One region of the Pedococcus sp. P2_D7 genome, then DNA from elsewhere that is predicted to be linked to it. Evidence: predicted binding sites of a transcription regulator. Region 1 holds the regulator's gene; the other holds the start of a gene.
What was found. Region 1 encodes HrcA, which represses chaperone genes, less so after heat shock. Its sites were predicted from a motif close to TTNGCACTCGNNNNNNNCGAGTGCNAA; they were not measured.
Positions count from the first base shown of each region.

Region 2: the regulator HrcA is predicted to act here: its motif matches at 7,955-7,981, upstream of groES (co-chaperone GroES).

Region 1 covers NZ_JBFUEH010000005.1:489,160-498,989, forward strand. Annotated here, with positions in the region: gene AC1DWJ_RS14715 (M48 family metallopeptidase) at 1-13, opposite strand, end outside; gene AC1DWJ_RS14720 (MFS transporter) at 102-1,346, shown strand; gene lepA (translation elongation factor 4) at 1,485-3,320, shown strand; gene AC1DWJ_RS14730 (hotdog fold domain-containing protein) at 3,363-3,833, shown strand; gene AC1DWJ_RS14735 (tyrosine-protein phosphatase) at 3,879-4,670, opposite strand; gene hemW (radical SAM family heme chaperone HemW) at 4,939-6,165, shown strand; gene AC1DWJ_RS14745 (DUF4870 domain-containing protein) at 6,215-6,652, opposite strand; gene AC1DWJ_RS14750 (DUF3097 domain-containing protein) at 6,860-7,735, opposite strand; gene hrcA (heat-inducible transcriptional repressor HrcA) at 7,866-8,897, shown strand; gene dnaJ (molecular chaperone DnaJ) at 8,953-9,830, shown strand, end outside.
Region 2 covers NZ_JBFUEH010000006.1:332,043-341,872, forward strand. Annotated here, with positions in the region: gene AC1DWJ_RS16560 (succinic semialdehyde dehydrogenase) at 1-73, opposite strand, end outside; gene AC1DWJ_RS16565 (GuaB3 family IMP dehydrogenase-related protein) at 155-1,276, opposite strand; gene guaB (IMP dehydrogenase) at 1,639-3,240, opposite strand; gene AC1DWJ_RS16575 (WhiB family transcriptional regulator) at 3,477-3,770, shown strand; gene AC1DWJ_RS16580 (RNA-binding S4 domain-containing protein) at 3,790-4,014, shown strand; gene AC1DWJ_RS16585 (SigE family RNA polymerase sigma factor) at 4,039-5,526, opposite strand; gene groL (chaperonin GroEL) at 5,760-7,379, opposite strand; gene groES (co-chaperone GroES) at 7,513-7,806, opposite strand; gene AC1DWJ_RS16600 (GNAT family N-acetyltransferase) at 8,068-8,892, shown strand; gene AC1DWJ_RS16605 (class I SAM-dependent methyltransferase) at 9,092-9,830, shown strand, end outside.

The DNA.
Region 1 (9,830 bases):
TGGGTTCGGACATGGTCCCCTCGAGCTGTCGGTGGTCGGTCCGACTCTAAAGGCCCTCCCTGATCGGGAATGTCCCGGGCGCGCCCCGTCGTTGCACCCGCGTGACCGACGCCCTCGCCGACCCCTCCCGCGAGCTCGGCGTCGACGCCGTCGTGCGCCCGACGCACGTCAACCTCGCGCTGCTGGCCCTGGCCGTCGGAGGCTTCGCGATCGGCACCACCGAGTTCGTGACGATGGGCCTGCTGCCCGAGGTCGCGGAGGGTGTGGGCATCGACATCCCGACCGCCGGTCACGTGGTCTCCGCCTACGCAGCGGGGGTCGTCGTCGGCGCCCCGGTGCTCGCCACCCTGGGCTCCAAGATGCCGCGCAAGCGCCTGCTCCTCTGGCTGATGGGCGCCTTCGCCGTGGCCAACGTGCTGTCCGCGTTCGCGAACAGCTACGGGCTGCTCATGGCGGCGCGCTTCCTGTCGGGCCTGCCGCACGGCGCCTACTTCGGCGTCGGCAGCCTCGTGGCGGCGTCGTTGGTGCCGGCACACCGGCGCACCTGGGCCGTCTCCATGATGATCACCGGCCTCACGGTCGCCAACATCGTCGGCGTGCCGGTCACCACGCGGATCGGCCAGGCCTACGGGTGGCAGTGGCCGTATGCCGCCGTGGGAGTGATCGCGCTGCTGACCGTCCTCGCCGTGTGGCGCTGGGTGCCGTTCTGCCCGCCCGACGGCGGGGTGACCATGCGGTCGGAGCTGTCCGCCCTCAAGCGACCGCAGGTCTGGCTGGCCCTGGGGATCGGCACCGTGGGCTTCGGCGGGATGTTCTCCACGTTCTCCTACATCTCCCCGACGATGACCGAGCTCGGTGGGTTCGGCCGGGCCACGATCCCGTTCATCCTCGCGCTGTACGGGGTGGGGATGACGGTCGGAGCCCTCCTCTCCGGGCCGGCCTCCCGCCTCGGCCTGCTCCGGGGGATCACTGTCCTCCTGGGCGCGATCGCGGTGATGCTCTTCCTCTTCGGCCCGGCCGTGCACGCCGCGAAGTGGTCCGGCCTGATCGCCGTTTTCGTGCTCGGCCTGCTGCCGAGCATCCTCGTCCCGATGCTCCAGACGCGTCTGATGGACGTGGCCCACGAGGGGCAGGCGCTCGCGGCCGCGCTCAACCACTCGACCCTCAACATCGCCAACGCGCTCGGCGCCTGGCTCGGGTCGATCGTGCTCTCCGCCGGGCTCGGCTACGAGTGGCCCTCGCGCGTCGGGGGCATCCTGGCCGTCGCGGGGATCGGCATCGCGGTCTGGTCGGCGCTCCTGCAGCGCTCGACGCGGCGCACCCCGCCGCAGGCGCAGCCCGCCTAGCCCTACGAACCCGCCCGGCGCCGACCCGTTTGACGCCTCCTGCGCCGTGCTGCGTCACTGACACCCTCGGTCGCATGGGAGGATGGGCCGTTCCGTTCTTCCCCGACGCTCGTGAGGTTTGAAGCACCCGTGTCCCCGATGGCCCGCACCGCGCTGCAGCCGCACGCAACGCCGCCGGACCTGATCCGGAACTTCTGCATCATCGCCCACATCGACCACGGCAAGTCGACGCTGGCCGACCGCATGCTCCAGATCACCGGTGTCGTCGACGGCCGTGACATGCGCGCCCAGTACCTCGACAAGATGGACATCGAGCGCGAGCGCGGCATCACCATCAAGAGCCAGGCCGTGCGCATGCCGTGGGAGCTGGACGGCACGACCTACGCGCTCAACATGATCGACACCCCGGGCCACGTCGACTTCACCTACGAGGTGTCGCGGTCGCTGGCCGCCTGCGAGGGTGCGGTGCTGCTCGTCGACGCGGCGCAGGGGATCGAGGCGCAGACCCTGGCGAACCTCTACCTCGCGATGGAGAACGACCTCGCGATCATCCCCGTGCTCAACAAGATCGACCTGCCCGCTGCGCAGCCGGAGAAGTTCGCCGAGGAGCTGGCCGGCCTGATCGGCTGCGAGCCCGAGGACTGCCTGCGGGTCTCGGGCAAGACCGGCGTCGGCGTCGAGCCGCTGCTCAACCAGATCGTCACGCAGCTGCCTCCGCCGACCGGTGACCCCGACGCGCCCGCCCGCGCGATGATCTTCGACTCGGTCTACGACACCTACCGCGGGGTCGTGACCTACGTCCGCGTCATCGACGGCAACCTGAACCCCCGCGAGAAGATCGCGATGATGTCGACCAAGGCCACGCACGAGCTGCTCGAGATCGGGGTCAGCTCGCCCGAGCCCACTCCGGCCAAGGGCCTGGGCGTCGGGGAGGTGGGCTACCTCATCACCGGTGTGAAGGACGTGCGCCAGTCCAAGGTCGGCGACACCGTCACCAACGCGGCCAAGCCGGCCAAGGAAGCGCTCGGGGGCTACCGCGACCCCAAGCCGATGGTCTTCTCCGGCCTGTACCCGATCGACGGGTCGGACTACCCCGACCTGCGCGACGCCCTCGACAAGCTCAAGCTCAACGACGCTGCCCTGGTCTACGAGCCCGAGACCTCCGCGGCGCTGGGCTTCGGCTTCCGGATCGGCTTCCTCGGCATGCTGCACCTCGAGATCGTGCGTGAGCGGCTCGAGCGCGAGTTCGACCTCGACCTCATCTCGACACTGCCCAACGTCGTCTACGACGTGACGATGGACGACGGCAAGGTGCTCACGGTCACCAACCCGAGCGAGTTCCCCTACGGCAAGGTCAGCTCGGTCACCGAGCCGATCGTGCGCGCCACCGTGCTCGCGCCGAGCGAGTTCATCGGCGCGATCATGGAGCTGTGCCAGCAGAAGCGCGGCACGCTGCGCGGGATGGACTACCTCTCCGAGGAGCGCGTCGAGATGCGCTACACGCTGCCGCTCGCCGAGATCGTCTTCGACTTCTTCGACCAGCTCAAGTCGCGCACCCGCGGCTACGCCTCGCTCGACTACGAGCCCGACGGCGACCAGGTGGCCGACCTCGTCAAGGTCGACATCATGCTGCAGGGCGAGACGGTCGACGCGTTCAGCTCGATCGTCCACAAGGACAAGGCCTATGCCTACGGCGTGATGATGGCCGGGAAGCTCAAGGACCTCATCCCGCGCCAGCAGTTCGAGGTGCCGATCCAGGCTGCCATCGGCTCACGCATCATCGCCCGCGAGAACATCCGGGCGATCCGCAAGGACGTCCTCGCGAAGTGCTACGGCGGTGACATCAGCCGCAAGCGCAAGCTGCTCGAGAAGCAGAAGGCGGGCAAGAAGCGGATGAAGAACATCGGCAGCGTCGAGGTGCCGCCAGAGGCCTTCATCGCCGCGCTCTCGAACGACGCGGTCACCAAGAAGTAGGGGACCTGCCCACCGAGGTTACCGACGGGTAATGTCAGGTCCATGACTGACACCTACGCCCTCTACCGGCGCCTCGCGGCATACCCGCAGGGCAAGCGGCTGTTCTCGCTCGTCTTCGAGCAGGCAGCGCCCTACTTCCGCACGGCGCGTCCGCGGTTCGTCGAGCTGGGTCCCCACCGCGCCGAGCTGACGATCAAGAAGCGTCGCCGGGTGCAGAACCACCTCGGCACGGTCCACGTCATCGCGATCTGCAACGGGCTCGAGGCCGCGATGGGTGCGCTCGCCGAGGCGACGATCCCGAGCACCCGTCGGTGGATCCCGAAGGGCATGGAGGTCGAGTACACCGCCAAGGCGACGAGCGACATCACCTGCGTCGCCGAGACCGACCCGGCCGACTGGGCGCGCGCCGGCGACGTCGAGATCCCGGTGCGGGTCAAGGGGACCCGGGACGACGGCACCGCGGTGGTGCAGGGCACCATCCGCCTCTGGGTGACCGACAAGCCGGCCCGCTGACCGTGCTGCTCCGCCGCGCAGGCGCCGGTATGCCGGGTGGCCGGCTCAGCCGCGCAGGCTGGCCCGCAGGGCGCTGACCTCGTCCTGCGACCATCCCTGGGCACGCAGCCACCCGGCCGCGCCATCGTGGCGTTCGGCCAGTACCTCCAGGATCCGTCGCATGGTCTCGGGCCGGGGCCGGTGGTGGTCGACCGGCTGGTCCTGGAGCGCCTCGCCGTACGCGGGACGGGCCATCAGCCGGGCCATGACGAGCTCGATGCGCTCGCCGGTCGCGACGTAGTCGGCGACGACGTCGTCATCGCTCACCCCAGCCACCGAGAGGGCGAGGCCGACCACCGTGCCGGTGCGGTCCTTGCCTGCGGCACAGTGCACGATCGTCGCCCCGCGGCTGCGCGCGACCACCGCCAGGGCGGCGCTCACGGAGTCGGGCCGGTGGGTGAGGTAGCCCAGGTAGTGGCTCGCCCAGTAGTCGTCGTCGAGGCGGGGCTGGGCGTCGGCCTTCTCCTGGTCCTTCGTCGACCAGGGCAGGGCCAGGGCCTCCTGCGCCGTGACCGCGCGGACGTCGTCGCGGAACAGCGAGTGGTGGTGGTGCGTGAGGTCACGGGCCCGGAGGGGGCCCGGGCCCTCCAGCGTCAGCTCCGCATGGCTGCGCAGGTCGACGACGTCGGTGACCCCCAGCTGTTCGAGCGCCTCGACGTCAGACTCGCTGAGGTCCTGCAGGTTGTCGGACCGGAGCAGGCGGCCGGTGGCCACGACGCCACCGTCGGTCGTCGGCAGCCCACCGACATCGCGCATGTTGACGACGCCGTCGAGCTCGATCCAGCGGGGAGTGGTCACCGCTCGACCCTACGTGGGGAGCTGGACCAATAGGTGAGGGCCTCGGAAAGTATGAGTTTCCGAGGCCCTCGACGATCAAGACCGAGGTCCTGATCGACGCTCTCGCCGAAGCGATTGCGTAGGCGTATTTCTAGTCGAGCAACCCCCGCGCCACAAGGGGTTTCGCGAGAGTTTCCCCAAGTTTCTCGGTCCAGTTTCACCCCATTCCGGCGTGTCGCCGAGACACGCCGTGTCAGGGCCACGGGCGGTCGCCTGCGAGGATGGAGCCATGCCCAGCGCCCTGCCCGATGGTGACCCGGCACCGTCCGACGGCCGGTTGCCGCACGCGTCACTCGCGACTCTCGGACACCACCAGTTCGGCATCTACCTGCACGTCCCGTTCTGCTCGGTGCGCTGCGGCTACTGCGACTTCAACACCTACACGCTGACCGAGCTGGGGGTCGACGGCGCGAGCGTGGCGACCTTCGCCGATGCCGCCCTGGCCGAGCTGTCCCTGGCCGAGGCGGTCCTGGGTGACGCCCCCCGGGTCGACACCGTGTTCGTCGGTGGGGGCACCCCCACGATGCTCGCCGCCGGCGACCTGGCCCGGATGCTGCACGGCATCCGCGCGGGGTTCGGGCTGGCTCCGGACGCCGAGGTGACCACCGAGGCCAACCCCGACTCGGTGACGCCCGAAGGGCTCGAGGTGCTCGCCGCGGCCGGCTTCACGAGGGTGTCGCTGGGCATGCAGTCGGCCGTGCCCCACGTGCTCCGCACGCTCGAACGCACCCACGACCCGGCCAACGTCGAGCGCGCGGTGCAGGCCGCGCGGGCGGCTGGGCTGCAGGTCAGCCTCGACCTCATCTACGGCACCCCGGGTGAGTCGCTGGACGACTGGCGCACCAGCCTCGACGCCGCCACCTCCCTCGCGCCCGACCACGTCTCGGCCTACGCGCTGGTCGTCGAGGACGGCACCAAGCTCGCCGCCCAGGTGCGACGGGGCCAGGTGCCCGCGCCCGAGGACGACGACGAGGCGGCCAAGTACGAGATCGCCGACGAGCACCTCGCGTCGGCCGGCTACGGCTGGTACGAGGTCAGCAACTGGGCGCTGCGCGACGACGCCCGCTGCCGCCACAACGAGGGCTACTGGGCCGACGGCAACTGGTGGGGCATCGGCCCCGGAGCGCACAGCCACGTCGGGGGAGTGCGGTGGTGGAACGTCAAGCACCCCAACGCCTACGCCTCCCGAGTCGGCGAGGGACTCAGCCCCGCACAGGGCCGGGAGACCCTCACCGGCGAGCAGCGCTATGACGAGCGCGTCCTGTTGGCCGTGCGACTGGTCGACGGGCTCCCGATCGGTGAGCTGCGCGACGAGGGTCGGGTCGCCGTCGCGGGCCTGATCGCCGACGGCCTGGTGGACGCGACAGCGGCCCTGCGTCGTCAGCGGGTGGTGCTGACGAGGCAGGGCCGGCTGCTCACGGACACCGTCGTGCGACGGCTGCTCGGTCTGCGCTGAGCTCCTCGCCCAGACGACTACTTCACCAGGCGACTACTTCACCAGGCGACTACTTCACCAGCTCGGGCGTCAGCGGGTAGCGGTACCACTCGCCGTTGTTCGCCTTGATCGCCGCGACGATCGACAGGACCACCCAGGCGACGGCGGTGATGATGAGGAACGGGATCCCGATCAGGACGAACGACAGCAGGCCGAAGACCCAGAACGCGATCGTGATGATGATCTGGAAGTTGAGGGCCTGCGCCGCGTGGAACCGCACGAACGGCCCCCGGTCCTTGACGATGAGGAAGACGATCAGTGGGCCGAGGAACGGGATGCCCACCAGAGCCGCCACGAACGGCGCGAGGTGCACGAGGGTGGCCCAGGTCTTCTCGTCCTGCGGCGACATGGGCCGGGGCGCCACGCCGTAGCCCTGTGGCGGCTGCTGCGGTGGCTGCTGCGGCGGTGGCGGGATGTTCGACTGCGGCTGCTGGGGTTGGTCGGTCATGGCTCTCTCCGTGGTCTGCGTGGGTCTGTACCCAGTGAAACGCATGATCGGGCGCAGAGCTGCTCAATCGGGGTGGGTTCGGGGGTGTGGTCAGGGGCGAGTCAGGGCCGACCCTGACCCAAGGGCTCAATGGCCAGGTTCTGTGACGCTGTATTGATCTCGCGACTCCGTCACGCTGTATCAATCTCGCGACTCCGTCACGCTGTATCAATCTCGCGACTCCGTCACGAAGTCGATCAGCTCCTCGACGCTTGCGAGCAGCGTCGGCTCGAGGTCGGCGTAGGAGCGGACCGTGCCGAGGATCTGCTTCCAGGCGCGGGCGATGTCGGCCTGGCTGTCGTGGGGCCAGCCGAGGTGGTCGCAGATGCCGTCCTTCCACGACCGCCCACGCGGGATGACCGGCCACGCCGTCAGCCCGAGCCGTTCGGGGCGCACGCTCTGCCACACGTCGACGTACGGGTGGCCGAGCACCCGCACGTGCGCGGCATGCGGCCCCTTGGCGGCGGCCTGGACGACGCGGTGCTCCTTGGTCCCGGGGAGCAGGTGGTCGACGAGCACGCCCATCCGGCGCCCGGGCCCGGGCTGGAACTCGGCGATCGCCCCGACGAGGTCGTCGACGCCGTCGAGCATCTCGACGACCACTCCCTCGACCCGCAGGTCGGCGCCCCAGACCTTCTCCACGAGCTCGGCGTCGTGGCGGCCCTCGACGAAGATCCGCGACCCGCTGGCCACCTTGGCGCGGGCGCCCTCGACGGTCCGTGACCCGGAGGCCGTGCGGGAGGCGGCCACCCGTGCCTCGGCCAGCTGGGCGCGGGCCGCCGCGGTGGGTGGGGTCAGCACGACAGGGGCGCCGTCGAGCAGGAAGCCCGGTCCCATCGGGAAGCCCTTGGTGCGCCCGCGCCGGTCCTCGAGGTGGACGACGCGCATGCCGCCGGCCTTCTCGACGCGGACCACGGCGCCGCACCAGCCGGTCTCGACGTCCTCGACGACCAGCCCGGTCTCGGCCTCGACCTCGCGGGAGCGACCCCGTGGGGGGACCTTCCAGTCACCGGACAGGACATCGGAGCCATAGCGGTCGGACACCGAGGCAGGGTATGCCGCGGACGCGCCTTCGCGGCGCGGGCGCGCCGCCCGTGCTGGTCCCGGCCCGGGAACCACGTAGACTTGGCACTCGCTGAGTGTGAGTGCCAACCTGACCGAACGGAGGTGTCGATTGAGCGAGGAACGTCGTCTCGCCGTGCTGCGCGCGATCGTGCAGGACTACGTCCAGACCTCCGAGCCGGTGGGGTCCAAGTCGCTGCTCGACCGCCACCAGCTGGGGGTCTCGGCCGCGACGGTGCGCAACGACATGGCCGCGCTGGAGGAGGAGGGGCTGATCGCCGCTCCGCACACCAGCGCCGGACGGGTGCCCACCGATGCGGGCTACCGGCTGTTCGTCGACCGGCTCAGCTCCGTCAAGCCGATGACCGCCGCCGAGCGGGCCGCCATCGCCCAGTTCCTGGAGGGGGCGGTCGACCTCGACGACGTCGTCGACCGGACGGTGCGGCTGCTGGCCTCGCTCACCCGCCAGGTCGCCGTGATGCAGTACCCCTCGCTCACCCGGTCCACCGTGCGCCACATCGAGTTCGTGCCGATGGGTCCGAGCCGGCTCATGGTCGTGCTGATCGTCAACACCGGCCGGGTCGAGCAACGCGTCATCGAGACCCCCCACGACTTGTCCGCCACGGACGGCGAGGCCCTCCTGGGCCTGGTCCGCGCCAAGGTCAACGCCAGGGCCGTCGGGCAGCGACTCGTGGAGGCCGCCGCGTCGCTGGCCAGCCTTGCCGACGAGTTCGACCCCGCGGACCGCGACCTGGTCCGCTCCGTCGTGCAGTCGCTCGACGACGCCCTCGTCGAGGAGCGCGAGGAGCGCGTGGTGCTGGCGGGCACCTCCAACCTCGCCCGGGTCGGCACCGACTTCCCGCTCAGCATCGGCCCCGTGCTCGAGGCGCTGGAGGAACACGTCGTGCTGCTCAAGCTGCTCGGCACGGCCAGGGAGACCTCCGACGCGGTCTCGGTGCGGATCGGGCACGAGAACCCCTTCGCCGGACTCCAGTCCACCTCAGTCGTCTCGACGGAGTACGGCTCGGGCTCGGACCTCGTCGCCGGGCTGGGCGTGCTCGGACCCACCCGCATGGACTACCCCACGACGATGGCGTCGGTGCGGGCCGTGGCCACCTACGTCTCCCGGATCCTCGCGCAGTGACGCGCGTCCACCTGCCCCACCGACTGTCAGCACCATCGACACCAAGGACATCTCGTTGAACGACTACTACCAGGACCTGGGCGTGTCCCGGGACGCCAGCCCCGAGGACATCAAGCGGGCCTACCGCAAGAAGGCGCGGACGCTGCACCCTGACGTCAACCCGAGCCCGGAGGCCGAGGAGCAGTTCAAGAAGGTCTCGCAGGCCTACGACGTGCTCTCGGACGCCGAGAAGCGCCGGTCCTACGACATGGGCTCCGACCCCTACGCCGGTGGCGCAGCGGGCTTCGGCCAGGGCTTCTCGTTCAGCGACATCATGGACGCCTTCTTCGGCGCCGGTGCCGGCCAGGCCCAGCGCGGTCCGCGGTCCCGCCAGCGCCGCGGCCAGGACGCCCTGATCCGGCTCGACATCGACCTCGCCGACGCGGTGTTCGGTGCGGAGAAGGAGCTCGCCATCGAGACCGCCGTGGTCTGCTCGACGTGTCACGGCGACGGCGCCCAGCCCGGCACCTCCCGGCGGACCTGCGACGTCTGTGGCGGTCGGGGTGAGATCCAGCAGGTCCAGCGCTCGTTCCTCGGCCAAGTCATGACGACCCGTCCGTGCGTGACCTGTCAGGGCTACGGCGAGGTGCTGGTCAGCCCCTGCTTCGAGTGCTCCGGCGACGGCCGGGTCCGCACCCGGCGCACCCTCACGATCAAGGTCCCCGCAGGCGTCGACACCGGCACCCGCATCCAGCTCGCCGGCGAGGGCGAGGTCGGCCAGGGCGGCGGCCCGGCTGGTGACCTCTACGTCGAGGTCGCGGTCCGCCCCCACCAGACGTTCCAGCGTCGTGGTGACGACCTGCACTGCACGGTCGAGCTCCCGATGACGGCGGCAGCGCTGGGGACGACGGTCAAGCTCGAGACCTTCGACGGCACCAACGAGCTCGAGATCAA
Region 2 (9,830 bases), on a different contig from region 1:
GGACCAGTGCCGGGTCCACGGCATACGTGGCGGTGGGGTCGGTCTCGGGGTCGGCGACGACGTCGTGAGCCATGCCTCGCAGCCTAGGTCCGGCGAGCGCTTCTTACCAGTAGTAAGTTAGCGACCTTCCCCACACCGCGGACCGACGGGTCGGTCAGCTGCGCTGGTAGGGGGCGACGACGACTTCGACCCGCTGGAACTCCTTGAGGTCGGAGTAGCCGGTGGTAGCCATGGCCCGGCGCAGCGCCCCGATCAGGTTGCTCTTGCCGTCCGCCGTGCGACCGGGACCGAAGAGGATCTGCTCGAGCGGCGCGAGCGCCCCGACCTCGACCCGCTCGCCTCGCGGCAGCTCGGGGTGGTGGGCCTCGGAGCCCCAGTGCAGCCCGCGGCCGGGAGCATCCGTCGCCCGGGCGAGCGCGGCGCCGAGCATGACGGCGTCGGCGCCACAGGCCACGGCCTTGACGATGTCGCCGCTGTCACCCATGCCGCCGTCGGCGATGACGTGGACGTAGCGGCCACCGGACTCGTCGAGGTAGTCGCGACGGGCGGCGGCGACGTCGGCGATGGCGCTGGCCATCGGGGCGTGGATGCCGAGGGTGCGACGGGTCGTGTGCGCCGCTCCCCCGCCGAACCCGACCAGCACCCCGGCGGCACCGGTGCGCATCAGGTGCAGGGCCGCCGTGTAGGACGCGGCGCCACCGACGATGACGGGCACGTCGAGCTCGTAGATGAACCGCTTGAGGTTGAGCGGCTCGGCCCGGCCGGAGACGTGCTCGGCGCTGACGGTCGTGCCACGGATGACGAACAGGTCGACCCCGGCGTCGACGACGGTCTTCCAGAACTGCTGGGTGCGCTGCGGGCTGAGCGCCCCGGCCGCGGTCACGCCGGCCTCGCGCACCTGGCGCAGCCGCTCAGTGATGAGTTCGGGCTGGATCTCGGCGGCGTAGATCTCCTGCATCCGCGCGGTGGCCAGCGCCGGGTCGAGGGTGGCGATCTCGGCCAGCAACGGCGTCGGGTCCTCGTAGCGGGTCCAGAGCCCCTCGAGGTCGAGCACCGGCAGGCCACCGAGCCGACCGAGGGCGATCGCGGACTCGGGCGACATCACCGAGTCCATCGGCGCGGCGATGACGGGGATGTCGAAGTGGTAGGCGTCGATCTGCCAGCCCACTGACACGTCCTCGGGGTCGCGGGTGCGGCGCGACGGCACCACGGCGATGTCGTCGAAGGAGTACGCGCGGCGACCGCGCTTGCCTCGGCCGATTTCGATCTCAGTCACCGCGCAAGGCTATCGGCAGCCGACGGGTGCGCCGCGCCATGGGCCACCGCATCGGCCACCGCACGGGCCGCGCTCCAGCGCCCGGAAAGGGACGACGCCCCGTCGCCGGGTGAGGGGGGCGACCGGCGACGGGACGTCTTTGGATCGTCGCGACCGACCGCGGCCCGTCAGCGACGACGTTCAGAGGCACCCCTGTTGGGGCGTGTGAACGTCCGTGTCGCAACCCTAGGTTGCGCGCTCGCGAGGCGACTCACCCAGATTGCGTATGCCGGTCTGGACGGCTTCCAGACTCCCGTCGCCGCGACGCGCGCGGGGCCGGCCGCGCGGGCATACCGGCGGCGGTGACGCAGCCGGACGGGCGGTCAGCGACCGCTGTAGTTGGGCGCCTCGACGGTCATCTGGATGTCGTGCGGGTGGCTCTCCTTGAGCCCCGCGGAGGTGATCCGCACGAACTTGCCGCGGGCCTTGAGCTCGGGGATGGTGGGTGCGCCGACGTAGAACATCGACTGCGCCAGGCCGCCGACGAGCTGGTGCACGACGTTGCCGAGCGGGCCGCGGTAAGCGACCTGGCCCTCGATGCCCTCGGGCACGATCTTGTCGTCACTGGCGACGTCGGCCTGGAAGTAACGGTCCTTCGAGAAGGACTTCTTGCCGCGCGAGGCCATCGCGCCGAGCGACCCCATGCCGCGGTAGGACTTGAACTGCTTGCCGTTGACGAAGATGAGCTCGCCCGGGGACTCCTCGCAGCCAGCCAGCAGCGAGCCGAGCATGACCGTGTCGGCCCCGGCGACGATCGCCTTGGCGATGTCACCGGAGTACTGGAGGCCGCCGTCACCGATGACCGGGACCCCGGCCTTGCGGCAGGCGAGTGAGGCGTCGTAGATAGCCGTCACCTGCGGCACGCCGACCCCGGCGACCACGCGGGTCGTGCAGATCGAGCCCGGGCCGACGCCGACCTTGACGGCGTCGACGCCAGCGTCGACGAGGGCCTGCGCGCCGGCGCGGGTGGCGACGTTGCCGCCGATCACCTGGACGTGGCGCGTGGCCGGGTCGGTCTTGAGGCGGCGGACCATGTCGAGCATCAGCCGGGCGTGGCCGTTGGCGGTGTCGGCGACGAGGACGTCGACCCCGGCCTCGACGAGGGTGGTCGCCCGCTCCCACGCGTCGCCGAAGAAACCGATGGCGGCACCGACGAGCAGCCGGCCGTGGTCGTCCTTGCTGGCGTGGGGGAACTGCTCGGACTTCACGAAGTCCTTGACGGTGATGAGTCCGGCGAGGCGACCCTCGCCGTCGACCAGCGGCAGGCGCTCGCGCTTGTGCTGGCGCAGCAGGGCCGTGGCGTCCTCCCGCGAGATGCCGACCCGACCGGTCACGAGGGGCATCGGGGTCATCACGTCGCGCACCCGGGTGGTCGCCCACTCGGCGACCGGGGTGAAGCGCAGGTCGCGGTTGGTGATCACGCCGAGCAGGTGGTCGCCCTCGTCCACGACCGGGAGACCGGACACGCGGTACTCGCCACACCGACGGTCGAGGTCCTCGAGCGTGGCGTCGGGGCCGATCGTCACCGGGTTGCTGATCATGCCGGTCTGGGTCCGCTTCACGAGGTCGACCTGGTAGGCCTGGTCCTCGATCGAGAGGTTGCGATGCAGGATGCCGATGCCGCCCTGCCGGGCCATCGCGATGGCCATCCGCGACTCGGTGACGGTGTCCATGGCTGCGGAGACCAGCGGGATGCGCAGCGACAGCTCGCGGGTCAGCCGCGCGGTGGTGTCGACGTCGGAGGGGATCACGTCGGTCTCGCCGGGCAGCAGCAGGACGTCGTCGTAGGTGAGTCCGAGCTTGCCGAACGGGTCGTGCTCCTCGGGCTCAGGAGCGGCGGCCTCGGAGGGGGCGGGACCTGATGCAGGGGAAGGAGCGGACTCCTCCAGGCGGTGACGGTCGTCGAGGTCCACACCAAGGCTCATTGCCCAATCGTAACGGGCGCCACCACCGGCCCGTGACGACCCACCGCACGACCCAACCCGAGCGGGCCACCGCCAGTCACGAGACCGGGGCCGGCTGCCCCGTCCAGCATCTGGGACAGCCCGCTTTGGTGTGAACGGCCTTGAACAAACCCTTACGTTACGGGCCTGTTTCCGCAGGTCACACGGCGGTAGCGTCCGAGACGTGCGGCATCGTGCCGCGGGGAGATGAGGACGACATGGCTGAGTTGTCACGGCTTCCGGGACCCATCGCCGACCTGTGGGATTGGCAGCTCGACGGGTCGTGTCGGCAGATCAACCCAGAGGTCTTCTTCCACCCCGAGGGTGAGCGTGGCCCGGCCCGCCGCTCGCGCGACTCGCAGGCCAAGGAAGTCTGTCTCGCCTGCCCGGTGCTCAAGCAGTGTCGCGAGCACGCCCTCCGGGTCCGCGAGCCCTACGGCGTGTGGGGCGCGATGACCGAGGACGAGCGTGAGGCGCACTACGCCGGCCACGCCGTCCCCGCCGCCAGCTGACCGACCTAGACTCGGCTGCGTGAGCAGCCCTGTCGACGTCCCCATCCGCGACGAGTCCATCCGGCTCGGCCAGCTCCTCAAGCTCGCCGGCGTGGTCGACGACGGCGCGATGGCGCGCTCGGTCATCGAGCTCGGCGAGGTGACCGTCGACGGCACCGTCGAGGTGCGACGCGGCGCGCAGGTGCGTCCCGGCCAGGTCGTGAGGTATGCCGGGGAGTCACTGCACGTCGTCGCCGGCGGCTGAGCGCCGCCGTCCCTTCACCTCAGGTCACTGGGCGACGAGCAGGGCGCGGAGCATGTCGCGGGTCTGGCTGCTGGCCGCCCAGTTGTCCCGCGACTGCCAGTCCACCGAGAAGACGTCTGCGCAGTTGCTGCTCAGCTCGAGCATCCGCCCGTTCTGCATCCGCGCCTCGACGACGAACAGCGACGTCCCTGTGGTGCAGGTGCTCCCCGCCTGCGTCCTCGACCCGCCCCTGGCGAGGTCGGCATTGAGCTGGGCCAGCTGCGGTGTGCCCATGACGTTGGTGCGGACCGGCCGGAACCGCGGAACGGCGGTCGCCACGGCCCGCGGGTGCAGGCAGGCGGTCGCGGCCACCAGCACCGTGCCACGGGCCAGGCTCGGCGGGGCCACCCCGGGGGGCGCGAGCGACTTCCCCAGCACTGACGGGCAGCCGAGGAACCCGCTGTCGGTCGCGTCGGACCCCGAGTCGGCCATGGCTCCCTGCTCGGCCAGGGCGGCGTAGTAGCTCGCGAGCGCCGGCCAGCCGTTGCAGGCCAGCCCCTCGTTGGCGTAGGTGCGCACCGCGCCGTCGGTGCCGAGCAGCAGCAACCGGAAAGCCGGCCCGATCGGCAGGGCCGGGCACTCCGCACCGGTCGTGCGAGGCGCCAGCACGAGCGCGTCCACGGCGAGGGGCACGCTCACCGGCGCATCGGGCGGCAGGGAGCCCGACCACACCGAGCCCTCGTCGGTCTGCGCGCACACCAACACCGCCGACACGGAGCGGCTCAGGGGCTCGGTCGTGACCGGCGGTGGGGTGGGCGGCGCGACGGAGTCGCGGCAGGTCACGCCCGACGGCTTCGGGCTGGGAAGGGGGGTGACCCGGTCTGGGTCTCCCCCCGCGAGGAGGCCTCCGACGGTGACCGCCGCCACGAGGGCGACTCCCCCCAACGCCCAGCCGCGGGCGCCCCGCCAGCGGGCGGCATACGGTCTGGTCTGCTCGAGGAGCCCGGCCACGGACGGGTCCTGTGGTGGCAGCGCGTCGAGCACCACCCGGAGCCGCTCTTCGTCGAGACCGAGCCGGCCACCGACCGTGTCGAGGGCGTGCAGCCGGTGTCGCCGGGCCGCGGCGACGTCGTCGTCGAGCGCCGCAGCGACCTGGCCGTCGGAGAGTCCGTCGAAGGTCCACAGCACCAGGGCCACCCGCTCGCGCGGCCCCAGCCCGGCCAGGGCACCCAGCACATCAGCGCGCGACGGCGGGTCAGCCACGGGAGCGCGCTGCTCCGACCGGCGGACCCGGACGTGGCGGCGCCGCAGGTAGGTCTCCACGAGCGCACGCCTCAGCTCGGCGTCGTACGAGCCTGCGCCGACGTGCGACAGGTGTCGCCACTGCGGCCAGCTGCGGGCGAACGTGGTGCGCACCAGGTCCTCCGCGCCCCGGTCGTCCCCCACCAGCAGCCAGGCGGTCCGCAGCAGGTCGGCACCCCGGGCGACGACGTACTCGTCGAAGCTGGGGGGTTCGGCGAACCGGTCCGCCATGGCCACCTTCGTTCTGCGCCACCCTGCACTGCCCGAATCGTATGCCGACCGCATCGTATGCCGCGCGGCCCGGCAGCGGACCGGCCGCGATCTGCGCGGTCGCGGGGGTTGGGCTTGCTATGCCGTGCCCCACCCTCAGGGGCACGGCATAGCGCGGCCAACCACAGGTCCGCCGCAGCATGGCGAAGGCCCGCCCCCGAACGGGGACGGGCCTTCGACGAGAGGTGCTTTGGTCAGTGACCGTGGCCGTGACCGTGGCCGCCACCGGCGGCCTCGTGCTCCTCTTCCTTCTTCTCCACGACGAGCGTGTCGGTGGTGAGCACCATCGACGCGATCGAGGCGGCGTTGACCAGGGCGGAGCGGGTGACCTTGACCGGGTCGATGACGCCGGCCTTGATGAGGTCGCCGTACTCGCCCGTCGCAGCGTTGAGGCCGTTGCCGGCGGTGAGCTCGCGCACCTTGGAGACGGCGACGTAGCCCTCCATGCCGGCGTTCTCGGCGATCCAGCGCAGCGGCTCGGCCGAGGCCTTCTTGACGATCAGCGCACCGGTCGCCTCGTCGCCCTCGAGGTCGAGGTCGTCGATGACGGTGGAGGCGTGGACGAGGGCGGAGCCGCCACCGGCGACGATGCCCTCCTCGATGGCCGCGCGGGTCGCCGAGATGGCGTCCTCGATGCGGTGCTTCTTCTCCTTGAGCTCCACCTCGGTGTGGGCGCCCACCTTGATGACGCAGACGCCACCGGCGAGCTTGGCGAGGCGCTCCTGGAGCTTCTCGCGGTCCCAGTCGGAGTCGGTGCGCTCGATCTCGGCCTTGATCTGGTTGACCCGGCCGGTGACGTCGTCGGAGTTGCCGCCGCCGTCGATGATCGTGGTGGTGTCCTTGGTGACGACGACGCGGCGGGCCTGGCCCAGGACGTCGAGGTCAGCCTGGTCGAGCTTGAGGCCGACCTCCTCGGAGATGACCTGGCCACCCGTGAGGGTCGCCATGTCCTGGAGCATCGCCTTGCGGCGGTCGCCGAAGCCCGGAGCCTTGACCGCGACCACGTTGAACGTGCCACGGATCTTGTTGACCACCAGGGTCGACAGCGCCTCGCCGTCGATGTCCTCGGCGATGATCAGCAGGGGCTTGCCGGTCTTGACGACCTTCTCCAGCACCGGGAGGACATCGGCGATGGCCGAGATCTTGCCCTGGTTGATGAGGATGTAGGCGTCCTCGACCACGGCCTCCATGCGCTCGGCATCGGAGACGAAGTAGGGCGAGATGTAGCCCTTGTCGAACTGCATGCCCTCGGTGAACTCGAGCTCGGTCGTCGCGGTCGAGGACTCCTCGACCGTGATGACGCCGTCCTTGCCGACCTTGTCGAACGCGTCGGCGATGGTCGACCCGATGGTCTCGTCCTGGGCGGAGAGCGACGCGACCTGGGCGATCTCGTCCTTGCCCTCGATCTCGCGAGCGTTCTCGAGCAGCCGGGCGTTGACGGCCTGGACGGCTGCGTCGATGCCGCGCTTCAGGCTGGCCGGGGCGGCGCCTGCAGCAACGTTGCGCAGGCCCTCCTTGACCATGGCCTGGGCGAGCACGGTCGCGGTGGTGGTGCCGTCACCCGCGACGTCGTTCGTCTTGGTGGCGACCTCCTTCGCGAGCTGGGCGCCGAGGTTCTCGTAGGGGTCCTCGAGCTCGATCTCCCGCGCGATGGTCACGCCATCGTTGGTGATCGTGGGGGCGCCCCACTTCTTGTCGATGACGACGTTGCGGCCCTTCGGGCCGAGCGTCACCTTGACCGCGTTCGCGAGCGCGTCAACGCCGCGCTCCAGCGACTTGCGGGCGGAGTCGTTGAACTCCAGCGTCTTAGCCATGAAAATCCTTCTCTAGCAATCGGATTCAGCGGTGCAGTGAGATTCGGGCTGCCGTGACCTGAGCGTGAAGGCGACGTGCCCTGTATGCCGGGTAGCCGGCATACAGGGCACGTCACTCACAAGGTGCGGATGCTCAGCCGACGATGGCGAGGATGTCGCGAGCGGAGAGGATGAGGTACTCCTCGCCGCCGTGCTTGATCTCGGTGCCGCCGTACTTGCTGTAGATCACGCGGTCGCCGACGGTGACGTCGAGCGGGACGCGGTTGCCGTTGTCGTCGATGCGGCCCGGGCCGATCGCGAGGACCTCGCCCTCCTGGGGCTTCTCCTTCGCGGTGTCCGGGATGACGAGGCCAGACGCGGTGGTCTGCTCGGCCTCGACGGACTTGACGACGATGCGGTCTTCGAGCGGCTTGATGGAAACCGACACGGTGAGGACCTCCCCTTCGGGAATGTCGAAGTTGGACAGTGGTGGGTGGAGCTGGGTGCTGCCGATCCGGTCGCCGTCGCGGGGGTCGACCGGCTGGCTGCGTTAGCACTCGGCGAACCGGAGTGCCAACGCAAATCTAGGCTCGCGGTTAGCACTCGGTCAACTCGAGTGCCAGAACTGGACGGCGCGTTCGCCGAGGGCGGACGGCCGGAACCAAATCCGCTGGCGCCGAGCACCCCTGAGCGGGCAGGGTCTGGTCGCATGACGACCTCCACCAGTGACCCCGCCGAGCTGCTCCGCGCCTACGACGAGCAGCTGCGGCAGGAGGCCGAGGTGCCGTCCGCCATCACCGTCGACCGGCTCGGGCCACTGGTGCTCGCGACCTACCTCGGCGGACGTGGCTTCATCACCTACAAGAACTTGGAGGTCGACGGCCGGCCGGCCGACGAGGACTCGGTCCGGCAGCTCGTGGAGCAGGCGCTCGCCCACTACGAGGCGATGCCCGAGATCCAGCGGGTCGAGTGGAAGACGCGCGGCCACGACCACGCCCCCGGCCTGCACGAAGCGCTCGTCGCCCACGGCTTCGTCCCCGAGGAGCCCGAGTCGATCATGATCGGCGAGGCGGCACTGCTCGCGGTCGACGTGGAGCTCCCCGAGGGTGTCGTGGTGCGCAGGGTCACCGACGAGGACGAGGTCAGGGCCATGACGGCCATGCAGGGCGAGGTCTTCGGGGACGAGCCGGCCGAGCTCCAGGCCATGGTCGAGCAGATCCTGCACCGGCTCCGCACGCGTGACGACATGGAGATGTGGGTGGCCGAGCACGACGGCCGGATCGTCAGCGCCGGCCGCCTCGAACCCGTCGACGGCACCGAGTTCGCCGGGATCTGGGGTGGCTCGACGCGACCGGAGTATCGCGGGAAGGGCATCTACCGGGCCCTGACGGCGGCCCGGGCACGGTCGGCCATGGGCTATGGCAAGCGCTACATCAACAGCGACTCGACCGAGTTCTCCCGGCCGATCCTGGAGCGGTCCGGACTCGTCAAGGTCTCGACGACGACTCCCTACGAGTGGCGCCCCACTCGCTGAAACTCGGCACAACCAGAAGGCTCCGGCGTGCGTCTTACTGGATGACGGTTCCGTCGGAACCCACGTCACGACCGGGGGTCCCTCGTCATGAGCGGTCCGAGCGCGTTCCAGCCCGGTCCGGCCCAGGGCGAGTCCCAGCCCACGGTATGGGTGCCGGGACCCGCGACCTCGGCACGCGGCATACGCAACAATGCGCGACATGGATCTGGCCCTGCTGCGACGGCTGACCACCGGCGAAGGCTGGGGTCTGCTGCAGTCGCTCCCCCCGTATGAGGAGTCGGGAGCGCTGGCCCTGCAGCAGCGGCTGCGCGGCGCCGGCTTCGACCCGGACCTCGTGGCGGCCGCGCTCAACCAGGCGAGGCTGCGCGCCCGGGCCGTCGAGAAGTTCGGCGAGTTCGCCCGCGGCATGGTCCTGACGTCCGACGGGCTGGAGCAGGCCACCCGGCTCGGCGTCGCCGCGCAGCACGCCCAGCGCTACCGCGCCGCCGGCATCCACACCGTCCACGACCTCGGCTGCGGCATCGGCGCCGACGCGATGGCGATGGCCGGACTCGACCTGAGGGTTCGTGCGATCGACGCCGACGAGCTGACGGCCGGCATCGCGGCGGTCAACCTGCGGCACTGGCCCGACTCGACCGCGCAGCAGGGCGTCGTCGAGGAGTTCACCGCCCCGGCCGGCGAGGGTGGTCGCGGTGTCGGCGCCTGGCTCGACCCGGCCCGACGCACCCCCGGGATCGCCGACGCCAAGGGTCGCACCCGGCGGATCTTCAACCTCGCGGAGATCTCCCCGAGCTGGACCACCGTGCAGGAGGTCGCCCGAGCCCTCCCTGCGACCGGCGCCAAGCTCAGCCCCGCCTTCCCGCACGCCGCGCTCCCCCCGGGGGCCGAGGCGCAGTGGACCTCGTGGGAGGGCGATGTCGTCGAGTGCGCGCTCTGGT